Streptomonospora nanhaiensis: one gene and its partner. The protein of the gene in region 2 binds, or shares a complex with, the protein of the main gene of each other region. Links are inferred from orthologs where the notes say so. Each region holds a gene or a part of one and is shown on either strand. Other genes may lie near its edges.

Region 1 (10,303 bases), 280 kb from region 2 along the record:
GGCGCGCGGGATGCCGTGCACGACCTCCTCGTTCACCGACGCGCAGATGGAGCCGGTGAACCCGTGGTAGCCCTTGAACGACGGCACCGCGCCGGCGCCGCGGATGGACTCCTCGGCGATCGCGTCGAGGTCGAGCGTGCTGACCCCCGGCCGCACCGCGGAACGCAGCAGGTCGAGGGTGCGCGCCACCACCTTGCCCGCCTCGCGCATCCTCGCGATCTCGGCGGGGGTCTTGAGCTGCACGGCAGGGTCGGACCTGCGGAACATCAGGAGCCGTTCCGCAGGGCGGCCTTGGCGCGCGCGGTGACCTCGTCGACCGGTCCGGTGGCCTCGATGGTCACCAGGATGCCCTCGTTGGCGTAGAAGGACACCAGCGGCTCGGTCTGCTCGTGGTAGACGTCCAGGCGGTGCCGGACGACCTCCTCGCGGTCGTCCTCGCGCTGGAACAGCTCCCCGCCGCAGACGTCGCACACGTCCTCGGTCGCGGGCGGGTCGTAGACCACGTGCTGCACGTTGTTGCAGTTGCGGCACGACCGGCGGCCCGACAGCCGCTTGACAATCTCCTCCTCGTCGACCTTCAACTCCAGGACGGCGTCGAGCCGCTCCCCCAGGTCGTCGAGGATCTTGTTGAGGGTCTCGGCCTGCGCGACGTTGCGCGGGAACCCGTCGAGCAGGAATCCGCCCTGGGCGTCCTGCTGGGCCAGGCGGTCGCGGACCATCGCGTTGGTGACCTCGTCGGGGACGAGGTCGCCGCGGTCCATGTAGGCCTTGGCCTGCTTACCTAGTTCTGTGCCGCCGCTCACGTTGGCACGGAAGATGTCGCCTGTGGACACCTTCGGGATGGACAATTCGGACGCCAGGATCTGGGCCTGGGTGCCTTTACCGGCACCCGGAGGACCCACCAATACGGCACGCACTATCGCAAGAAACCTTCGTAGTTCCGCTGCTGGAGATGGCTCTCGATCTGTTTCACCGTGTCCAGCCCGACACCGACCATGATCAGGATGCTCGTCCCGCCGAACGGGAAGTTCTGCATCGCGCCGGAGGCTCCGAGCGCGACCATCGGCAGGAGGGCGATCACCGCCAGGTAGAGCGAACCGGGAGTCGTCAGCCGGGTCAACACGTGGTCGAGGTACTCGGCGGTCGGACGCCCGGGCCGGATACCCGGGATGAACCCACCGTACTTCTTCATGTTGTCGGCGACTTCAGCGGGGTTGAACGTGATGGACACGTAGAAGAACGCGAACCCGATGATCAGCAGGAAGAACGTGGCCATGTACACGGGGTGCGTGCCGGTCACGAAGTAGGTGTTGAGGAACTCGACGACCGGGTTGGTCGACTCCGGGCCGATCAGGCCCACCGCGAGCTGCGGGAGGTACAGCAGCGATGTCGCGAAGATCACCGGGATGATGCCGGCCTGGTTGACCTTCAGCGGGATGTAGGTGGAGGTGCCGCCGTACATGCGCTTGCCGACCATGCGCTTGGCGTACTGCACCGGGATGCGGCGCTGGGCCTGCTCGATGAACACCACGCCGGTGATGAGCACCAGGCCCGCCACGCAGATGAGCGCGAAGACCCAGGTCTCCTGCTCCTGGAAGATGGTGGTCATGCCCGAGGGGAAGCCCGCCACGACCGTGGTGAAGATCAGCAGCGACATGCCGTTGCCCACGCCGCGCTCGGTGATCAGCTCGCCGAACCACATGATGACACCGGTGCCGGCGGTCATCACGACGACGATGGTGACCAGGGTCAGCGGGTCCTGGTTGGGCATGTAGCTGCTGACCGGGATCTGCCCCTGGAACAGCTGCCCGGTGCGCGCCATGGCCACGATGCTGGACGCCTGAAGCACCGCCAGGGCCAGGGTGAGGTAGCGCGTGTACTGGGTGATCTTGCCCTGCCCGGCCTGGCCCTCCTTCTTGAGGGCCTCCAGCCGCGGGATGACCACCGTCAGCAGGTTGATGATGATGCTCGCGGTGATGTAGGGCATGATGCCCAGCGCGAACACCGCCAGCTGGAACAGCGCGCCGCCGCTGAAGACGTTGAGCAGCGTGAAGACCCCGGTGGAGTCCTGCGCCTGCACCGCCTCAAGCTGCTCCCTGATGGCCGCGGAGTTGATACCCGGTGCCGGGATGACCGCGCCCAGCCGGAAGATGGTCAGGATGAACAGCGTAAACAGCAGCTTGTTACGCAGGTCAGGCGTGCGGAACGCACGGACGAACGCACCTAGCACGTCTCCTCCTGCGAGGTTTCGGCGGCGGAACCGGTTCCAGACATCGCGGCCGATCCTGAATCGTCGTAGATCGTCAGGCCGGGGCGCGGCCCCGGCGCTGTGAGGTCGTCGGTCAAGCAGTATCGCACTGTAACAGCCAATCGCAGGGGGATGCGGTTGCCCGAGGTAACTCCGGGTCACGTCTGGTGTCCGTACCGTGTCCGGGCGACGGCGCCTCGGGCGTGGTACCGAACCTACCTCAACCCCCGGCCGAACGCGCGGGGGCGCCCGCCGGTTCCCGCCCAGAGGGCGGGCCGGCGAGCGCCCGAACACGCGCGACGGGAGCGGAGTCCCTACCGCTCGGTGACGCTGCCACCGGCCGCGGTGATCTTCTCCTTGGCCGAGGCGGAGAACGCGTCCGCGGTGACCTGGACGGCCACCGAGATCTCGCCCTCGCCCAGGACCTTGACGGGCTGGTTCTTGCGGACCGCGCCCTTGGCGACCAGGCTCTCGACGGTGACCTCGCCGCCCTCGGGGAACAGCTCGCTCAGCCGGTCGAGGTTCACCACCTGGTAGGTGGTCTTGAACCGGGCGTTGCTGAAGCCCTTGAGCTTGGGGATCCGCCGGATCAGGGGCATCTGGCCGCCCTCGAAGCCGAACGGCACCGTGGAGCGGGCCTTGGTGCCCTTGGTGCCGCGGCCCGCGGTCTTGCCCTTGGACGCCTCGCCGCGACCCTTGCGGGTCTTGGCCTTGTTGGAGCCCGGAGCCGGCCGCAGGTGGTGCAGCTTCAGCGGCTCGTCGGGCGTGTAGTCGCTCATTCGTCGACCTCCTCGACGCTCACGAGGTGCGCGACGACGTTGATCTGCCCGCGGACCGAGGGGCTGTCCTCACGCACCACGGACGAGCCGATCTTCCGCAGTCCCAGCGACCGCAGGCTGTCGCGCTGCTTCTGCTTCCCGCCGATCTTGGACCGGACCTGGGTGATCTTCAGCTTGTTCGCCATGCTCAGGCACCCGCCTTCGCCTCGGCGCGGGCGCGCAGCATCGCGGCCGGGGCCACGTCCTCGATGGGCAGACCGCGGCGGGCCGCGATCTCCTCGGGCTGGTTGAGGTCCTTGAGCGCCGCGACCGTGGCGTGCACGATGTTGAGCGGGTTGGAGGACCCCAGGGACTTGCTCAGCACGTCGTGGATACCGGCGCACTCCAGCACGGCGCGCACCGGACCGCCGGCGATAACACCGGTACCGGGCGCGGCCGGGCGCAGCAGCACCACGCCGGCGGCCTCCTCGCCCTGGACCCGGTGCGTGATCGTGCCCTGGATGCGGGGGACGCGGAAGAAGTTCTTCTTCGCCTCCTCGACACCCTTGGCGATGGCGGCGGGGACCTCTTTGGCCTTCCCGTAGCCGACGCCGACCATGCCGTTGCCGTCGCCGACAACCACCAGGGCGGTGAAGCTGAAGCGCCGACCACCCTTGACGACCTTGGCGACCCGGTTGATGGTCACGACCTTCTCGATGTAGGAGACACCCTTGTCTGCGGCGCCGCCGCGGCGATCGTCACGGCGGTCACGCCGCTCGCCACCGGCGCCGCGCCGCGGAGCTGCAGCCATCAGTGGTTCCTCTTCCCGTTGGTGAAAATGCTTGCGACCGGGCTCATCAGAACTCCAGTCCGCCGGCGCGCGCGCCGTCGGCCAGCGCGGCGACGCGGCCGTGGTACTGGTAGCCGCCGCGGTCGAAGACGACCGCCGAGATGTCGGCGGCCTTCGCGCGCTCCGCCAGGAGCTCGCCGACCTTGCGGGACTTCTCGGTCTTGGTGCCCTCGCTGTCGCGGATGTCGCGGTCCAGCGTGGAGGCCGCCACCAGCGTGTGGTGGCGGGTGTCGTCGATGATCTGGGCGACCATGTGCTTGGAGGAGCGGAACACCACCAGGCGCGGACGCTCCGGCGTGCCCGAGACCTTCTTGCGGACCCGAAGGTGGCGGCGCGCACGGGAAGCCGCGCGCTTGGCCGTCCCCCTGCGGACCAGCGTCGTGCTCTTACCCATGACTACTTACCAGCCTTTCCGGCCTTGCGGCGGATGAACTCGCCCTGGTAGCGAACGCCCTTGCCCTTGTACGGGTCGGGCTTGCGCAGGTTGCGAATGTTCGCGGCGACCTGACCCACGAGCTGCTTGTCGATGCCCTCGACGTGCAGCAGGGTCGGCTTCTCGACGCGGAAGGTGATCCCCTCCGGGGGCTCGACCACCACGGGGTGGCTGTAGCCCAGCGAGAACTCCAGGTTCGAGCCCCTGGCCTGGACGCGGTAACCCACACCGTGGATCTCCAGCGTCTTGCTGTAGCCCTTGGAGACACCCTCGATCAGGTTGGCGATCAGGGCGCGGGTAAGGCCGTGCAGCGACCGGTTGTCCGGCTTGTCGTCGGGCCGCTGGACGCGGATGACGCCGTCCTCCAGCTGCACCGTGATGGGCTCGGCGACCGTGTTCTTCAGTTCGCCCTTGGGACCCTTGACCCTGACGTCCTGCCCGTCGATGGTGACCTCGACGCCCTTGGGGACCTCGATCGGGAGTCGTCCGATGCGCGACATGTCGAAATCCCTCCCTCTACCAGACGTAGGCGAGGACTTCGCCGCCCACGCCGCGCTTCTTGGCCTGCTTGTCGGTCATCAGACCGCCGGACGTCGAGATGATGGCGATACCGAGACCGCCCAGGACGCGCGGAAGGTTGTCCTTCTTCGCGTACACGCGCAGACCGGGCTTGGACACCCGGCGCACGCCCGCGATGGAGCGCTCGCGCGTGGGCCCGTACTTCAGGTCGACGACGAGGTTCTGGCCGACCGCGGCCTCCTCGGTGCGCCAGCCCTGGACGAAGCCCTCCTGCTGGAGGATCTCGGCGATGTGCGCCTTGATCTTGGAATACGGCATGGTCACGGTGTCGTGATATGCCGAATTCGCGTTACGCAGACGCGTCAGCATGTCTGCGATCGGGTCGGTCATCGTCATGGCCGATAGGCCCTTCCTCACCGCGGTTTCCCCAAGGACAGGTCCCTCCCTGCGGACCTGTTCCCGTGCGGCTGCACGGGTTCCTCTAGGACCTACGGCGTGGTCATGGGCACCTCTCCGGCTCGGCCGGCGGGTGCCCTGTCGGTTTTGGTGTGTTCGTTGTGGCGGGGGTGCGGCGCGTGAGAGGACGCACCGCGAGGAGCCGTCCCGCGCGCTCCGCGGCGGCCGTGCCATAGGCGGCCGCGCGCGGCACGCCCGGGCCGACGATCAGCGCTCGTCGGCCCGTGGGCGTAGGCGAAGGGGCTACCAGCTCGACTTGGCGATACCGGGAAGCTCGCCGCGGTGGGCCATCTCGCGGAAGCAGATGCGGCACAGGCCGAACTTCCGGAAGACGGCGCGCGGACGACCGCACCGCGAGCAACGAGTATACGCGCGAACCGCGAACTTCGGCTTCCGGTTCGCCTTGGCGATCAGTGCTTTCTTGGCCATAGGTCTCCCCTAGGACTCCTTGAAGGGGAAACCGAGCCGCTTCAGCAGGCTGCGCCCCTCGTCGTCGTTGGTCGCCGAGGTGACGACCGTGATGTCCATGCCGCGCTGGCGGTCGACCTTGTCGGGGTCGATCTCGTGGAACATGACCTGCTCGGTCAGCCCGAACGTGTAGTTGCCGTTGCCGTCGAACTGCTTCGGCGACAGCCCGCGGAAGTCGCGGATGCGCGGCAGCGCGAGCGACAGCAGCCGGTCGAGGAACTCCCACATGCGGTCGCCGCGCAGCGTGACGCTGGCGCCGATCGGCTGGCCCTCGCGCAGCTTGAACTGCGCGATGGACTTCTTGGCGCGGTTGATGCGCGGCTTCTGGCCGGTGATCAGCGACAGGTCGGAGACCGCACCCTGGATCAGCTTGGCGTCGCGCGCGGCGTCGCCAACGCCCATGTTCACCACGATCTTGACAAGACCGGGGGTCTGCATGACGTTCTTGATCCCGAACTCCTCGCGGATCGCCGCAGCGATCTCGGAGCGGTACTTCTCCTTCAGCCGCGGAACCGGCGGCGCGGCGGTCTCAGTCTGGGCCGTCATCAGATGTCCTTACCGGTACGGCGGGAGATCCGGACCTTGGTACCGTCTTCGTCGAAGCGGTAACCCACCCGGGTCGGCTTGCCGTCCTCCACGATCGCGACGTTGCTCACGTGGATCGGCGCCTCCTTGGTGACGACCTCGCCCTGCTGGCCGCTCGCCGGATTCGCCCTCTTGTGCTTCTTGATGAGGTTGACGCCCTCGACGACGACACGCTGCTCCCGGGGAAGGGCCTTGATGACCTTCCCGGTGGCACCCTTGTCCTTGCCGGCGATGACGATGACCTCGTCGTCCTTCTTGATCTTCATCGCCTAGAGCACCTCCGGCGCTAGCGAGATGATGCGCATGAACTTCTTGTCCCGCAGCTCGCGCCCGACCGGGCCGAAGATGCGGGTGCCGCGCGGGTCCCCACCGTCCTTGATGAGCACGGCGGCGTTCTCATCGAAGCGGATGTAGGAGCCGTCGGGCCGGCGGCGCTCCTTGGAGGTGCGCACGATAACGGCCTTGACGACATCGCCCTTCTTCACGCCCGCGCCGGGAAGGGCGTCCTTCACCGTCGCCACGATGGTGTCGCCGATGCCCGCGTAGCGCCGACCCGAGCCACCGAGGACACGGATGGTCAGGATCTCCTTGGCCCCCGTGTTGTCGGCGACCTTGAGTCGCGACTCCTGCTGAATCACGTCTGCTCCTGATATTCGCGCGCGACCGGCCTCCCGGTCCGCGCTGCTAGGTGGTCACACCCCTTGGGCGGCCGATCTCCACCAACCGGCCGCCACAGGGGTTACTTCGCCTTCTCCAGGATCTCCACGACGCGCCAGCGCTTGGTCGCGGACATCGGACGGGTCTCCATCAGGCGAACCCGGTCACCGACGCCGCAGGAGTTCGCCTCGTCGTGGGCCTTGTACTTGGTGGTGCGGCGCAGGACCTTGCCGTAAAGCGCGTGCTTCACGCGGTCCTCGACCTCGACAACGACGGTCTTCTCCATCTTGTCGCTGACGACGTAGCCCTCGCGCACCTTGCGGTAGTTGCGCCCCGAGCCCTGGGTGGTCTCGCTCATTCGGCTGCTTCCTTCGTCTCCTCAGCCGACTCTCCGGCCAGCGGCATGATCCCCAGCTCGTGCTCGCGCATGACCGTGTAGATCCGAGCGATCTCGCGCTTCACGGTGCGCAGACGGCCGTGGTTGTCCAGCTGCCCGGTGGCGGCCTGGAAGCGGAGGTTGAACAGCTCCTCCTTCGCCTCCTTGAGCTTGCCGACCAGGTCCTCGAGGGACTCGTTCCGCAGCTCTTGGGCGGTCAGGGACTTGGCCATCACGCCTCCACTTCGCGCTTCACGAACTTGCACTTCATCGGAAGCTTGTGCATCGCGCGACGCATGGCTTCCTTGGCCACCGGCTCCGGCACGCCCGACAGCTCGAACATGACGCGGCCCGGCTTGACCGGGGCGACCCACCACTCGGGGGAGCCCTTACCGGAACCCATGCGGGTCTCGGCCGGCTTCTTGGTGATGGGGCGGTCGGGGAAGATGTTGATCCAGACCTTGCCGCCACGCCGGATGTGCCGGGTCATGGCGATACGCGCGGCCTCGATCTGCCGGTTGGTGACGTAGGCGGCGTCCAGGGCCTGGATGCCGTACTCACCGAAGTTGACCTTCGTGCCGCCCTTGGCCCGCCCCTTCAGGCTGGGGTGGTGCTGCTTGCGGTACTTGATCTTGCGGGGAATGAGCATGGTCAGCTCCCCTCGTTCCCGGAGTTGTCGGCACCCTGGCCGGCCCCGGCCGGTGCGCCGGACTTCGCCTCGGCCGCCTGGCCCTGGCCGCCCTGCGGACCGCCCTGGCCGCCGCGGCGGCGCCGCTGCGGACGCTCGCGGCGCTGGCCGCCGGCACCGCCGGGGGCGCGCTGCGCCGCCTGGGCGGCCTCGCGCTCGGCGCGGGTGGCCGGGGCGTCGCCCTTGTAGATCCACACCTTCACGCCGATGCGGCCGAAGGTGGTGCGGGCCTCGAAGAAGCCGTAGTCGATGTCGGCGCGGAGCGTGTGCAGGGGCACGCGGCCCTCGCGGTAGAACTCCGACCGGGACATCTCGGCACCGCCGAGGCGGCCGCCGCACTGGATGCGGATGCCCTTGGCACCGCTCTTCATGGCACTCTGCATGGCCTTGCGCATGGCCCGCCGGAACGCGACTCGGCTGGAAAGCTGCTCGGCCACACCCTGAGCGACGAGCTGGGCGTCGATCTCGGGGTTCTTGACCTCAAGGATGTTGAGCTGGACCTGCTTCTTGTTGGTCAGCTTCTCCAGGTCTGCGCGGATGCGGTCGGCCTCCGAGCCGCGGCGGCCGATGACGATGCCCGGCCGGGCGGTGTGGATGTCGACGCGGACGCGCTCACGGGTGCGCTCGATCTCGACCTTGGAGATCCCGGCGCGCTCCATGCCGCGGTTCAGCATCCGGCGGATGGCCACGTCTTCCTTGACGTAGTCCTTGTACAGCTTGTCGGCATACCACCGGGTCTTGTAGTCGGTGGTGACACCGAGTCGGAACCCGTGCGGGTTGACCTTCTGCCCCACTATCGGGTCCTCTCCTTCGTCTTGGACGACGACGTCTTGGACGACGAGGCGGCGTCACGCGGCTCAACGACCACGGTGATGTGGCTCGTCCGCTTGGTGACCCGGAACGCGCGGCCGAAGCCCCGCGGCCGGATGCGCTTCAGGGTCGGACCCTCGTCCACCCAGGCGCCACCGACCACCAGATTCTCGCGGTCCAGCTTGTCGTTGTGCTCGGCATTGGCGATGGCGCTCGCGAGCACCTTGCCCACCGGCTCGCTCGCCGCCTGGGGCGCGAACCGGAGCACCGCCTGTGCCTCGTCAGCGGGCAACCCGCGAATAAGGTCCACCACACGGCGGGCCTTTCGGGGCGTAACACGGACGAACCGTGCCTGTGCCCTCGTTCCCATCGCTTTTCCCTCGCTCACGGAAATCAGCCCCCACTCACCGTGGGGAGATTGGCTTTTACTCCTCATCGCAACCGCTAGCGGCGGCTGCGCCGGTCTTCCTTGACGTGGCTGCGGAAAGTGCGCGTGGGAGCGAACTCGCCGAGCTTGTGACCGACCATGGCCTCGGTGATGAACACCGGGATGTGCGTCTTGCCGTTGTGGACGGCGATCGTGTGGCCGATCATCTCAGGGACGATCATGGACCGGCGCGACCACGTCTTGATGACGTTCTTGGTGCCCTTTTCGTTCTGCTCCTCCACCTTCTTCATGAGGTGGTCGTCGACGAACGGGCCCTTCTTCAGGCTACGTGGCATCGGACGTGCTCCTTACCGCTTCTTCTTGCTACGCCGACGCACGATGAGCCGGTCACTGTCCTTCTTCGGCTTGCGGGTCCGCCCCTCGGGCTTGCCCCACGGGCTGACCGGGTGCCGGCCGCCCGAGCTCTTGCCCTCGCCACCGCCGAGCGGGTGGTCGACCGGGTTCATCGCCACACCGCGGACCGAGGGGCGCTTGCCGCGCCAGCGGTTGCGGCCGGCCTTGCCCCAGTTGATGTTGGACTGCTCGGCGTTGCCGACCTGGCCCACCGTCGCGCGGCAGGTGACGAGCACCTGCCGCATCTCGCCGGAGGGCATGCGCAGCGTGGCGTAGTTGCCCTCCTTGGCCAGCAGCTGGATCTGCGAGCCGGCGGAGCGGCCCAGCTTGGCGCCGCCGCCCGGCTTCAGCTCGACCGCGTGCACGAACGTACCCGTGGGGATGTTGCGCAGCGGGAGGCAGTTGCCGGGCTTGATGTCGGCGCCGGGGCCGTTCTCGATCCGCTGGCCCTGCTGGATGCCGGTCGGGGCGAGGATGTAGCGCTTCTCCCCGTCGACGTAGTGCAGCAGCGCGATCCGCGCGGTCCGGTTCGGGTCGTACTCGATGTGCGCGACCTTGGCGGGAACCCCGTCCTTGTCGTGCCGGCGGAAGTCGATCACCCGGTAGGCCCGCTTGTGGCCGCCGCCCTGGTGGCGCGCGGTGATGCGGCCCTGGCCGTTGCGCCCGCCCTTGGA
Region 2 (10,750 bases):
GCGCTGCCGCTGGCCACCGAGCTGGACGAGGTCTCCGACGTCTCCTGGCGCAGCGGCGACCAGCTGGTGGTGCTGGGGCGCGACGGCCGCGGCGCCGACCAGGGCTACCTGGTGTCGCTGGACGGCAGCACCGAGACCACCAGCGCGGGGGCGCCGCCGGGCACCGACATGGTGGCGGTGACCGCCGCGCCGGGGCTGCCGCTGCTGTCCAGCGTCGAGGACGACCACATCTGGATGACCAACGACCGGATCACCTGGCAGCGGGTCATCGACGGCACCAACCCGGTCTACCCGGGCTGACCTCGGCGGGCCGGCCGCCGCCGGGCGGCGCCCGGGTTATCCACAGGCCGCCGGACCGGGTGGCGGCCTGCCGGGGCGCGCGGCGAACCTGGGGCCATGGAACGGTTCACCGCGCACCCGCCCCTCGTCCGCACCCCCGGCCCCCGCCCCGCCCTGGCCGTGCTCGCCGCGCTGCTGCTGGGCGACCGCTGCGCCGCCTGCGGCCGGTCCGGGCCCCGGCTGTGCCGCCGCTGCGCGGCCGGGATCGGCGCCCGCGCCCACCGCTGCCGGCACCGGCCCGGCTGCCCGCCGGTGTGGGCCGCGGGCTACCACCGCGGCCTCGACCGCGTGCTGCTGCTGGAGTTCAAGGAGCGCGGCGCGCGCGGGCTGGCCGCGCCGCTGGGCGCGCGGCTGGCGGCGGCCGCGGCCGCCGCCGCGGGGCCGCGCCCCGGCGTGCTGCTGGTGCCGGTGCCCGCGCGGCCCGGCGCCCTGCGCAGGCGCGGCTACGACCCCGTGGCGCTGCTGGCGCACGCCGCCGCGCGGGCGCCGGCGGCCCGCGGCCACCGGGTGGCGCCGCTGCTGGTCCACCGGCGGCGCGTGGCCGACCAGGTGGGGCTCGACCGCGCAGGGCGGCGCGCCAACCTCACCGGCGCGCTGGCGGTCCGCGCCGGCCCGGCCGGGGTGCCCGGCCGGGCGCGCGGCGGCGCCGTGCGGGGTGCGCCGGTCGTGGTCGTCGACGACGTCGTCACCACCGGCGCCACCCTCGCCGAGGCGGCGCGGGCGCTGCGGGCGGCCGGCGCCCGGGTGGTGGGCGGAGCCGTGCTGAGCGAGCGCCGGTGACCCCCGAGCGGCCGTGCGGACACCACCGCGCTGATTTTTTACCTTTGCCCCGAATTCGCCGCCTGATCGGCGCGTTCGCCGCACTTCGCGTGCCCGCCGGGGCCGTACGGAGCACGATCGCGACCTGACATCTGAGGGAACTCGGGTTAGCGTTCAGGACATGGCACCCGTCCGGGTCCGTGGTTGCGCCGGGTACAGCGTCCCCTCGCGGGGGCGCGAATCCGGCAAGCCGATGCCAGCCGCAGGCGAAACGGCCCACGTAAGGCGACTTTTCGTCGACCGATCACGGTGCGGCTTAGAGGTAAGTCCTGCCCCGCGGAGGGACCCGATGTCCCTCGCTGGCGGGAGAAGGGCAGTAGTCGCACTCAAGCGCGGCGACCCCCTCAGCAGGCGGATGTGGGGACGAAGACCAGGTCGGCCGGACGGGTGGCATGCCCCTTCGGCGTGCCCCGGATCCGCTCCCCGCCGCCGCTCCCGCCGCGCCGCGCCCGCCTCCGGCACCGATTCCGACCCCGCCCGGGCCGCGCCTCCGCCCGGCGTGTCCGCGGTGTCCGATTCGGGTTCCCCCGCCGCGCGATTGGCGCCCCGCACCCGGATACGAGCCGTGATCTTGTGGGTATACGGAGAGCCACAACACCATAGGCACCAGGACCATAGGCACCAGGACCGACCCAGCCACCCGCGCCCGCCTCTCCGGCGCGGCGGGTGGACGGAGAGGAGGCACGCGGAGACGTCGAGCCGCTCCGCGTCGTCCGGCGCGCAGCGGTGAAACGCCAGCACCACGGGCCATCGACTCCGATGGTCACGCGTTGAAGGGGGTCTAGTGGACATCATCGTCAAAGGTCGCCGCACGGGTGTCAGCGACAAGTTCCGGCAGCACGTCGAGAACAAGCTGCGCAAGCTCTCCAAGTGGGAGAAGAAGGGCATGACCGTCGATGTGGAGGTGTCCAAGGAGCGGAATCCCAAGCTCGCCGACGAATGCGAACGCGTCGAGCTGACCATCCGCTCCGCCGGCCCGGTCATCCGCAGCGAAGCGTGCGCCGCCGACCGCTACAACGCGCTCGACCTCGCGGTCGACCGCATCGAGGCGCGGCTGCGCAAACTCGCCGATCGCAAGAAGGTCCACAAGGGCAACCGGGCCCCGGTGTCGGTGGCCGCCGCCACCGCGAGCCTCGCCAACGGCACCCCGGGCGCCCTTGGCGAGGTCGCCGAACCTCCGGCGGTGCCGCGCCCGGCCCGCGAACCCGACGAGTTCGACGGTGCGGCCGTTGACGACCAGTTCGCCGACGAGTTCGTCGAACTCGACACCCAGGGCGGGCGGCCGGTGATCGTCCGCGAGAAGTTCCACTCCGCCAAGCCGATGACCATCGACCAGGCCCTCCTGGAGATGGAACTCGTCGGGCACGACTTCTACCTGTTCCACGACGAGGACCGCGACGCCCCCAGCGTGGTCTACCGCCGCAAGGGGTTCAACTACGGCGTGCTCCGCCTGGTCGACTGACTTCTCCGGCGGGTGCGTTCCCGCGCCCCCGCCGCCTGACCCGCGCGCGCCGACGCCCCGGCACGGGACCGGGGCGTCGGCGCGAAGCGGGCGCGTCAGGTGTCGGTGGCGGCGCGGTGGCCGTCGCGCAGTTCGGCCTGGGCGCGGTCGTGCGCCTTGATCCGGTGCAGGGGGGTGTTGTGCGGTTCCTCCGACTCGTGGTGGGGGGAGTCCAGCACGACGTCGGTGAAAATGTCGGTGACGAAGCAGAGCACGCCGCCGACGGCCATGAGCACCACGGCCGCGCCGATCAGCCACCAGTTGAGCCCGAGCGCGATCCCCAGGCCGCCCAGCACGAACCCCACGACGATCACGCCGACCGCCAGCCAGGACCCGATCCGCCCGCGGTGGCTCTGGGTGGGCGCGAACTGCCCGCCCTCGCCCTGGTAGCCGCGGACGTAGCGGTGCTCCTGCTTCTTGTCGCGCTCGAACGCGCCGTCGCCGCCTTCGGCGCTGCGGTGGTCGTGGCCGGTGTCGCTGCCTTTCGGTTCGGTCATTTCGGCACCCCCGGTACCAATCGGCGTGCACTTCGCACGCGCTGCCGTTTTCGGCTCGGTCCTTGCGTCCTTTCCGTCTTCCTTCTTCGGGTATCCCCGCCACCTGCGAAGTAAACGGAGGACAACACGCGGCGGCACGCCGGGCGGCCATCCACAGTGACGACGCGTGCGTGTACGGCGAGGCAATAGGGTCGCCTACGATGGAAAGCTGGGGGTCAAGGATCCGTCCCGCCTCCGGACGCGGGCCCAGATCTGCGAGGAGCGCATAGCAAGTGCCAGGCATACTCGACAAGGTCCTCCGCGCGGGCGAAGGAAAGATCCTGCGCAAGCTGCGGAAACTCAGGGACCAGATCAACTCGATCGAGGACGACTTCGTCGATCTCAGCGACACCGAGCTGCGCGAGCTTACCGATGAGTTCCGCGAGCGCCACAAGGACGGCGAGTCCCTCGACGACCTGCTGCCCGAGGCGTTCGCCACCGTCCGCGAGGCCGCCAAGCGCACGCTGGGCCAGCGCCACTTCGACGTCCAGCTCATGGGCGGCGTCGCGCTGCACCTGGGCAACATCGCCGAGATGAAGACCGGTGAGGGCAAGACCCTGACCTCCACCCTCGCGGTCTACCTCAACGCGCTCTCGGGCAAGGGCGTGCACGTCGTCACGGTCAACGACTACCTGGCCAAGCGCGACGCCGAGAACATGGGCCGCATCTACCAGTTCCTCGGCATGGAGGTCGGGGTCCTCTCGCCCGACATGCGCGGCCCCGAGCGTCGCGCGGCCTACGCCGCCGACATCACCTACGGCACCAACAACGAGTTCGGCTTCGACTACCTGCGCGACAACATGGCGCTGTCGCTGGAGGAGACCGTCCAGCGCGGCCACGCCTTCGCGATCGTCGACGAGGTCGACTCCATCCTCATCGACGAGGCCCGCACCCCGCTGATCATCAGCGGCCCGGCCGAGCAGAACTCCAAGTGGTACGCGGAGTTCGCCAAGATCGCGCCCCGCCTGCGCCGCGACGTCGACTACGAGGTCGACGAGAAGCACCGCACCGTGGGCATCACCGAGAGCGGCGTCGCCAAGGTCGAGGACTACCTGGGCATCGACAACCTCTACGAGTCGGCGAACACCCCGCTGATCAGCTTCCTCAACAACGCCATCAAGGCCAAGGAGCTGTACCGGCGCGACAAGGAGTACATCGTCAAGGACGGCGAGGTGCTCATCGTCGACGAGTTCACCGGCCGTGTGCTGCGCGGGCGCCGCTACAACGAGGGCATGCACCAGGCGATCGAGGCCAAGGAAAAGGTCCGGATCAAGGACGAGAACCAGACCCAGGCCAAGATCACCCTGCAGAACTACTTCCGCCTCTACGACAAGCTGGCCGGCATGACCGGTACGGCCGCCACCGAGGCCGCGGAGTTCAACCAGACCTACGGCATCGGCGTGGTGCCCATCCCCACCAACAAGCCGATGGTCCGCACCGACGAGCGCGACGTCATCTACAAGGGCGAGGAGGCCAAGTTCGAGGCCGTCGTCGACGACATCGCCGAGCGGCACGAGGAGGGCCAGCCGGTCCTCGTCGGCACCACCAGCGTCGAGAAGTCCGAGCTGCTGTCCAAGATGCTCAAGCGGCGCGGCATCCCGCACGAGGTCCTCAACGCCAAGAACCACGCGCGTGAGGCGTCGATCATCGCCCGCGCGGGCCGGCTCGGCGCCGTCACCGTGGCCACCAACATGGCCGGCCGCGGTACCGACATCATGCTCGGCGGCAACCCCGAGTTCATGGCCGACGAAGAGCTCCAGAAGCGCGGCCTGCAGCCGCTGGAGACCCCCGAGGAGTACGAGAAGGCCTGGCCCGAGGCGCTGGAGAAGGCGAAGAAGGAGGTCGAGAGCGAGCACGAGCAGGTCGTGGAGGCCGGCGGGCTCTACGTTCTGGGCACCGAGCGCCACGAGTCCCGGCGCATCGACAACCAGCTGCGCGGCCGCTCCGGCCGCCAGGGCGACCCCGGCGTCTCGCGGTTCTACCTGTCCCTTGAGGACGACCTCATGCGCCTGTTCAACAGCGCGCGGGTCGAGATGATCTACGACCGGCTGAACATCCCCGACGACCAGCCGATCGAGTCCAGCGTCGTCACCAAGGCCATCCAGTCGGCGCAGGCGCAGGTCGAGCAGCAGAACTTCGAGATCCGCAAGAACGTCCTCAAGTACGACGAGGTCCTCAACCGCCAGCGCAAGGTCATCTACGCCGAACGCCGCAAGGTGCTCGAAGGCGCCGACCTCAAGGAGCAGGCGCTGGGCATGATCGACGACGTGCTCGACGGCTACGTCCGCGCCGCCACCGCCGAGGGCGACCCCGGCGACTGGGACTTCGACAAGCTGTGGACCGCCTTCAAGCAGATCTACCCGGTCAGCTTTACCGTGGACGAGTTGATCGAGGAGAACGGCGGCGAGCTCGCCAACCTCACGCCCGACATCATCGCCGAGCGCGTGATCGAGGACGCCCACACCGCCTACGAGGCGCGCGAGGAGGCGCTGGGCGCCGACAACATGCGGGTGCTGGAGCGCCGGGTCATCCTCATCGTGATGAGCCGCAAGTGGCAAGAGCACCTCTATGAGATGGACTACCTCCAGCAGGGCATCGGCCTGCGGGCCATGGCGCAGCGCAACCCGCTGATCGAGTACCAGCGCGAGGGCTTCGACATGTTCCAGCAGATGCTGGAGGCCATCAAGGAGGAGACCGCCAGCACCCTGTACCGGGCCGAGGTCCGGCCGGCGCGCACCGCGGTCACCGCGGCCACCGCGGCCGCCACCGCCGGCGCACGCGGCGCGGCCCTTGCCACCGCGCCCTCGGGTACCGCCACCGAGGAGACCGATGAGGACACCGGCTCCGGCGACTCCGCCTCGGGCGCGGCGGCCGACTCCGCCGCCGCGGCCCCCGCGGAAGCCGATTCCGAGGAGGCCGCCGCGGAACCGGTGGGGTCCGCTGACGACGACCTTGAGGTAGCGGGCCTGTCCGACCTCCGCCCGAGCCGGCTGCAGTACTCCGCGCCGGCCGAGGGCGGCGGTGTCGAGACCCGCACCGAGACCGTCGAGGACGCCTACGCCGGCACCTCCCGCAACGCCCCGTGCCCCTGCGGCTCGGGCAAGAAGTACAAGCGCTGCCACGGCGACCCGCGCAACCGCTGACAGGCGTCGGCGGGCGGGGCCGGGCACCGGCACACGACGGCGGCCGGAGGACGATCCTCCGGCCGCCGTCGGCGTTCGCGGGCTCGTCCGGGAAACGGGGGCGGCCGCCCCGGCACGGCCCCGGCCGGTCCGCTCGCCGGCCCCGAACGGAGGGGGCGGGCCCCGCCCGCGCGGGACCCGCCCCCCGTGTGCCGTGGCCGACCGGCGGCCGCTAGGGCGCCGACGGCGGCGGGGTGCCGCCCTCGCCGCCCTTGTCCGCCGGGGTGCCGGCGGCCGGAGCGGTGTCGGGGTTGGCCGCCACCGAGGCCTTCTCCTCCACCGGCTCCCGCCCGGGGGTGGGCAGGTTCATCCGGGTGATCAGGAAGTAGAAGACCACGTAGTACAGGCCGAAGTAGACCACGCCCAGCAGCAGGATCCACAGCAGGCCGGTGGTGTTGGACTTGAACGCGTTGAGCAGCAGGTCGATCAGGCCCGCCGAGAACCCGAAGCCCAGGTGCGCGTCGAGCGCGTTGAGCAGCGCCATCGAGACACCGGTCAGCACCACGTGCACCGCGTACAGCACCGGCGCGATGAAGATGAACGCGAACTCGATCGGCTCGGTGATACCGGTGACGAACGCGGTCAGCGCCGCCGAGATCATGATGCCGCCCACCGCCGCGCGCTGGCTGGGGTGCGCCGCGCGCCACATCGCCAGGGCCGCCGCGGGCAGGCCGAACATCAGCACCGGGAAGAAGCCCGACAGGAAGCCGCCGGCCGTGGGGTCGCCCGCCAGGTAGCGGTTGATCTCGCCGTGGACCACGTCGCCGGTGGCCGGGTCGGTGTAGCTGCCGAACACGAACCACACCACGGAGTTGACGATGTGGTGCAGCCCGAACGGCAGCAGCAGCCGGTTGACCACGCCGTAGACGCCGGCGCCCACCGCGCCCGAGCCGACGATCCACTCGCCGAGGCCGTTGATCCAGCCGCCCACCGTGGGCCACACGAACCCGAACACGACCGCCACCACCAGGGCCGCCACAGCCGTGACGATGGGGACGAACCGGCGCCCGCCGAAGAAGCCGAGCCAGGCCGGCAGCTTCACGCGGTAGTAGCGCTGCCACAGCAGCGCCGCCAGCAGGCCGATCACGATGCCGCCGAGGACGTCGGTGGGGTTCTTGACGCCCCAGTTGATCGCCTCGGCGCCCTCGGCGTCGAAGGTCGTGATCCGCTCGCGCAGCTCGCCACTGGGGTCGAAGTTGAAGAACATGTAGCGGGTCACGCGGTCGAAGACCACGTAGCCCACGACCGCGGCCAGGGCGGTGGAGCCGTCGGCGCGCCGGGCGAAGCCGATGGCCACGCCCACCGCGAACAGCAGCGGCAGCGCCTGGAAGAGGGCGTCGCCGGCGGTGCCGATGACGCCCGCCACGGGCTCCATCCAGCCGAGGCCGCCGACGTCGGCCAGGCCGCCGGGCTCGGCGCCGTTGCCGCCGAGCATGTCGCCCTGGCCCAGCCGCAGCAGGATGGCGGCGGCCGGCAGGACGGCGATGGGCATCATCAGGCTGCGGCCGATGCGCTGCAGCACGCCCAGGATCGCCGAAGACGATCCCGACGATGTCTGGGGCTGACCGCCGGCGGCGGTCGATGTGGAACTCACGGGTTCCTCCCACTGGTGAACGGGTCGGATGTGGTGGACGCACGGACGGCCGTGCGCGGTGGGCCCGGGCGCTGGTCAGGAGCCGCCCGGACGTCGGGGATCGAGACGGGAGTGGAGGGTGTAGCGGTCCGCGCGGTAGCGCGAGATCGCGAGTTCCACGCAGCGGCCGTTGGCGAAACTGCGCCGCCGCATGGACAGCACCGGGCTGCCCTGGGGCAGCCCGAGCAGCTTGGCGTCGGCGGGGTCGCAGATCCCGGCCTCGATGGTCTGCTCGCCGGAGTCCAGGATGATCCCGTACTCCTGCTCCAGGACGGAGTACAGCGAGCGACCCGTCAGCGGGTGCCGGTCCAGGTCCGGCGCGAGGTCGACGGGGATGTTGGAGCGCTCCACGGCCATGGGCTCGTCGTCGGCGGTGCGCAGCCGCTCGATGTGGTGCACCGGCGCCTCGGGCGGCAGGCCCATGGCGCGGGCGGTGCCGCCGCTGGCGGGGACGACGCGCCGCAGCAGGTCCTGGGAGCCGGGCCGGAAGCCGCGGGCGCGCATGTCCTCGGTGAACGAGGCGAGCGCCAGCGACATCTCGATCTTGGGGCGGGCCACGAACGTGCCCTTGCCCGGGACCCGGTACAGCTTGCCCTCCGACACCAGCAGGTCGATGGTCTGGCGCACCGTCATGCGGGACAGGCCGTAGCGCACGCCCAGTTCGCGCTCGGAGGGAATGGGGTCGTCGACCGACAGGCCCGTCTCGACGATCCAGTCCAGCAGGATGTCCCGAAGCTGGGAGTACTTCGGGACCGGACTCGTGGGATCGATCGCCATGGGCGTGCCTGTTCCGTCGTGTGACATTCTGGTATGACTGGTATAGGCCGGACTAGACCACAGGTCGGCTCGGTGTGTCAACATGTGGACGCCCGCCTCCGGACCGCCCCCCTGCCCGGCGCCATCGTCGCAGGTCAGCGGTGCACCGGCACGCGGCTCGAAAACCGAGGAGACACGATGACAACCACGACCAGCGTCATGCGCGCTGAGATCGCCGAGCAGCCGGCGGCGCTGCGCGCCACGCTCGACACCCTGCTGCCGCTGACCTCGGAGATCGCCGCCCTGGGCCGCCAGACCCGCCAGGTGCTCTTCATCGCCCGGGGGTCCTCCGACAACGCCGCCGTCTACGGCGGCTACCTGCTCCAGGCGCACAGCGGGCGCCTGGCCACCCTGGCCTCCCCCTCCATCGCCACCACCTACGGCGCCAAGGTCGACCTCGACGGCGTGCTCGCCGTTGCCATCTCCCAGTCCGGGCGGACCGAGGAGATCGTGGAGACCATGGCGTGGGCCGCCGACTGCGGCGCCCGCACCGTGGCCGTCACCAACGGCGAGGGCTCCCCGCTGGCCGAGGCCGCCGACGTCGCCCTGGTCACCCGCGCCGGCACCGAGCTGGCCGTGCCCGCCACCAAGACCTACACCACCCAGCTCGCCGCGCTGGCCGTACTCGCGCTGGGCCTGGGCGCCGACCTGGACCCCGCCGAGCTGACCCGGGTGCCCGACGCCGTCGACCAGGTGCTCGCCCAGCCCGAGGACGACGTCGAGGCCATCGTGGAGCGCCTGGTCGGCGTCCAGGGCGCCGTGGTGTCCGGGCGCGGCATGGCGTTCTCCACGGCCCTGGAGGCCGCCCTCAAGCTCAAGGAGGCGTGCTACCTGCACGCCATGGGCCTGTCCTACGCCGACCTGCTGCACGGCCCCATCGCGGTCGTCGACTCCACCACCCCCGCGCTCCTCACCGCCGCCAACAGCGGACCCACCCTCTCGGGCACGGTCGCCCTGGCCGAGCGCGTCACCGCCGCCGGGGCGCCGGCCTTCGGCATCGGCGGCGGCGCCGCCCTGGCCGGCGCCTGCGACCTGGCCGTCCCGGTGCCCGACCTGCCCGAGTGGCTCGCCCCCATCGGCCTTATCGTGCCCGCCCAGCTCATCACCGAGCGGCTCGCCCGGCGCCTGGGCTACAACCCCGACGCGCCGCGCGGCCTGGGCAAGGTCACCCAGACCTCCTAGGCGCCACTCCCACCGGGCCGTAAGCTCGGAGAATCCCCAGCGTCCGCCTCCGGCGGCAGCAGCCCGCGCGCCCGCGCGGGCCGCCCGCCGGCGCGCCGGCGCACGTACGACCGAACTGGAGGAACCCATGGCCGACAAGGCAGCGGCGATCGTCGCCGGGCTCGGCGGCGCCGACAACATCGAGGACATCGAGGCGTGCATCACCCGGCTGCGCACCGAGGTCGGCGACCCCGGCAAGGTCGACGAGCCGGCGCTCAAGGCGGCCGGCGCGCACGGCGTGCTGATCTCCGGCAACGTCGTGCAGGTGGTGGTGGGGCCCGAGGCCGACGCGCTCACCGACGACATCCAGGACCTGCTGGGCTGACACCGCAACCCGGTGCGCTGACAGCAGCGACATCCGCCACCGGCGCGGCCGGCACCGTGCCCGCCGCGCCCCGTTCGACAAGGAGGTGGCCGTGCTCACCGTCCTCACCCCCGTCCCCGGAACCGCCGTCGCCATGAGCGAGGTCGACGACCCCGTCTTCGCCCAGGGCATGGTCGGCCCCGGCGTGGCCGTGCAGCCGGCCCGGCACCGCCACGAGGCGGTCGCGCCGATCGCCGGGCGCATCGTCAAGCTCCACCCGCACGCCTTCCTCGTCCTCGGCGAGGGCGGCCGGGGGGTGCTGGTGCACCTGGGCATCGACACCGTCAAGCTCGACGGCGCCGGCTTCGAAACCCTGGTCGAGGAGGGCGCCGCGGTCGA

What was found.
Region 1: the proteins of secA (region 2) and secY are in contact, whole or in part, in a crystal structure (PDB 3DIN), measured with the Thermotoga maritima proteins. The link is inferred for Streptomonospora nanhaiensis from one-to-one orthologs. Residues at the interface, in WP_004082002.1 of Thermotoga maritima: Glu261, Ala262, Arg263, Lys300, Ala301, Arg302, Thr303, Ile304, Ile305, Leu323, Tyr324, Asp325, Pro326, Val329, Ser330, Tyr333, Ile336, Lys340, Phe345, Val349, Glu363, Phe364, Tyr374, Ser375, Gly376, Gly377, Glu393, Ile395, Thr482, Ser483; in WP_004081795.1 of Thermotoga maritima: Glu108, Gly109, Glu110, Glu111, Ala236, Glu237, Arg238, Arg239, Ile240, Thr241, Ile242, Gln243, Tyr244, Ala245, Arg246, Arg247, Val248, Thr249, Gly250, Arg251, Arg252, Val253, Tyr254, Gly256, Ala257, Ser258, Thr259, Tyr260, Leu261, Pro262.

The regions. Positions count from the first base shown.
Region 1 is NZ_JACCFO010000001.1:2,965,919-2,976,221, forward strand. The notes cover bases 74-3,042. They hold secY (preprotein translocase subunit SecY), read right to left. Parts: upstream 2,231-3,042; coding sequence 917-2,230; downstream 74-916. Other genes in these bases: map (type I methionyl aminopeptidase), read right to left, coding at 74-267; HNR12_RS12760 (adenylate kinase), read right to left, coding at 267-917; rplO (50S ribosomal protein L15), read right to left, coding at 2,563-3,027; rpmD (50S ribosomal protein L30), read right to left, coding at 3,024-3,042. In the rest of the region: more of map, read right to left, coding at 1-73; more of rpmD, read right to left, coding at 3,043-3,212; rpsE (30S ribosomal protein S5), read right to left, coding at 3,215-3,817; rplR (50S ribosomal protein L18), read right to left, coding at 3,864-4,250; rplF (50S ribosomal protein L6), read right to left, coding at 4,253-4,789; rpsH (30S ribosomal protein S8), read right to left, coding at 4,806-5,204; HNR12_RS12800 (type Z 30S ribosomal protein S14), read right to left, coding at 5,508-5,693; rplE (50S ribosomal protein L5), read right to left, coding at 5,703-6,278; rplX (50S ribosomal protein L24), read right to left, coding at 6,278-6,583; rplN (50S ribosomal protein L14), read right to left, coding at 6,587-6,955; rpsQ (30S ribosomal protein S17), read right to left, coding at 7,057-7,332; rpmC (50S ribosomal protein L29), read right to left, coding at 7,329-7,583; rplP (50S ribosomal protein L16), read right to left, coding at 7,583-7,999; rpsC (30S ribosomal protein S3), read right to left, coding at 8,002-8,832; rplV (50S ribosomal protein L22), read right to left, coding at 8,832-9,218; rpsS (30S ribosomal protein S19), read right to left, coding at 9,293-9,571; rplB (50S ribosomal protein L2), read right to left, coding at 9,584-10,303. UniProt on the Escherichia coli protein: The central subunit of the protein translocation channel SecYEG. Consists of two halves formed by TMs 1-5 and 6-10.
Region 2 is NZ_JACCFO010000001.1:2,680,403-2,691,152, reverse strand. The notes cover bases 3,123-6,538. They hold secA (preprotein translocase subunit SecA), read left to right. Parts: upstream 3,123-3,428; coding sequence 3,429-6,338; downstream 6,339-6,538. Other genes in these bases: HNR12_RS11560 (hypothetical protein), read right to left, coding at 3,123-3,156. In the rest of the region: HNR12_RS11575 (LpqB family beta-propeller domain-containing protein), read left to right, coding at 1-300; HNR12_RS11570 (ComF family protein), read left to right, coding at 397-1,119; hpf (ribosome hibernation-promoting factor, HPF/YfiA family), read left to right, coding at 1,943-2,620; more of HNR12_RS11560, read right to left, coding at 2,716-3,122; HNR12_RS11550 (PTS transporter subunit EIIC), read right to left, coding at 6,550-7,971; HNR12_RS11545 (GntR family transcriptional regulator), read right to left, coding at 8,047-8,787; HNR12_RS11540 (SIS domain-containing protein), read left to right, coding at 8,965-10,008; HNR12_RS11535 (PTS glucose/sucrose transporter subunit IIB), read left to right, coding at 10,124-10,372; HNR12_RS11530 (PTS sugar transporter subunit IIA), read left to right, coding at 10,464-10,750. UniProt on the Escherichia coli protein: Required for protein export, interacts with the SecYEG preprotein conducting channel.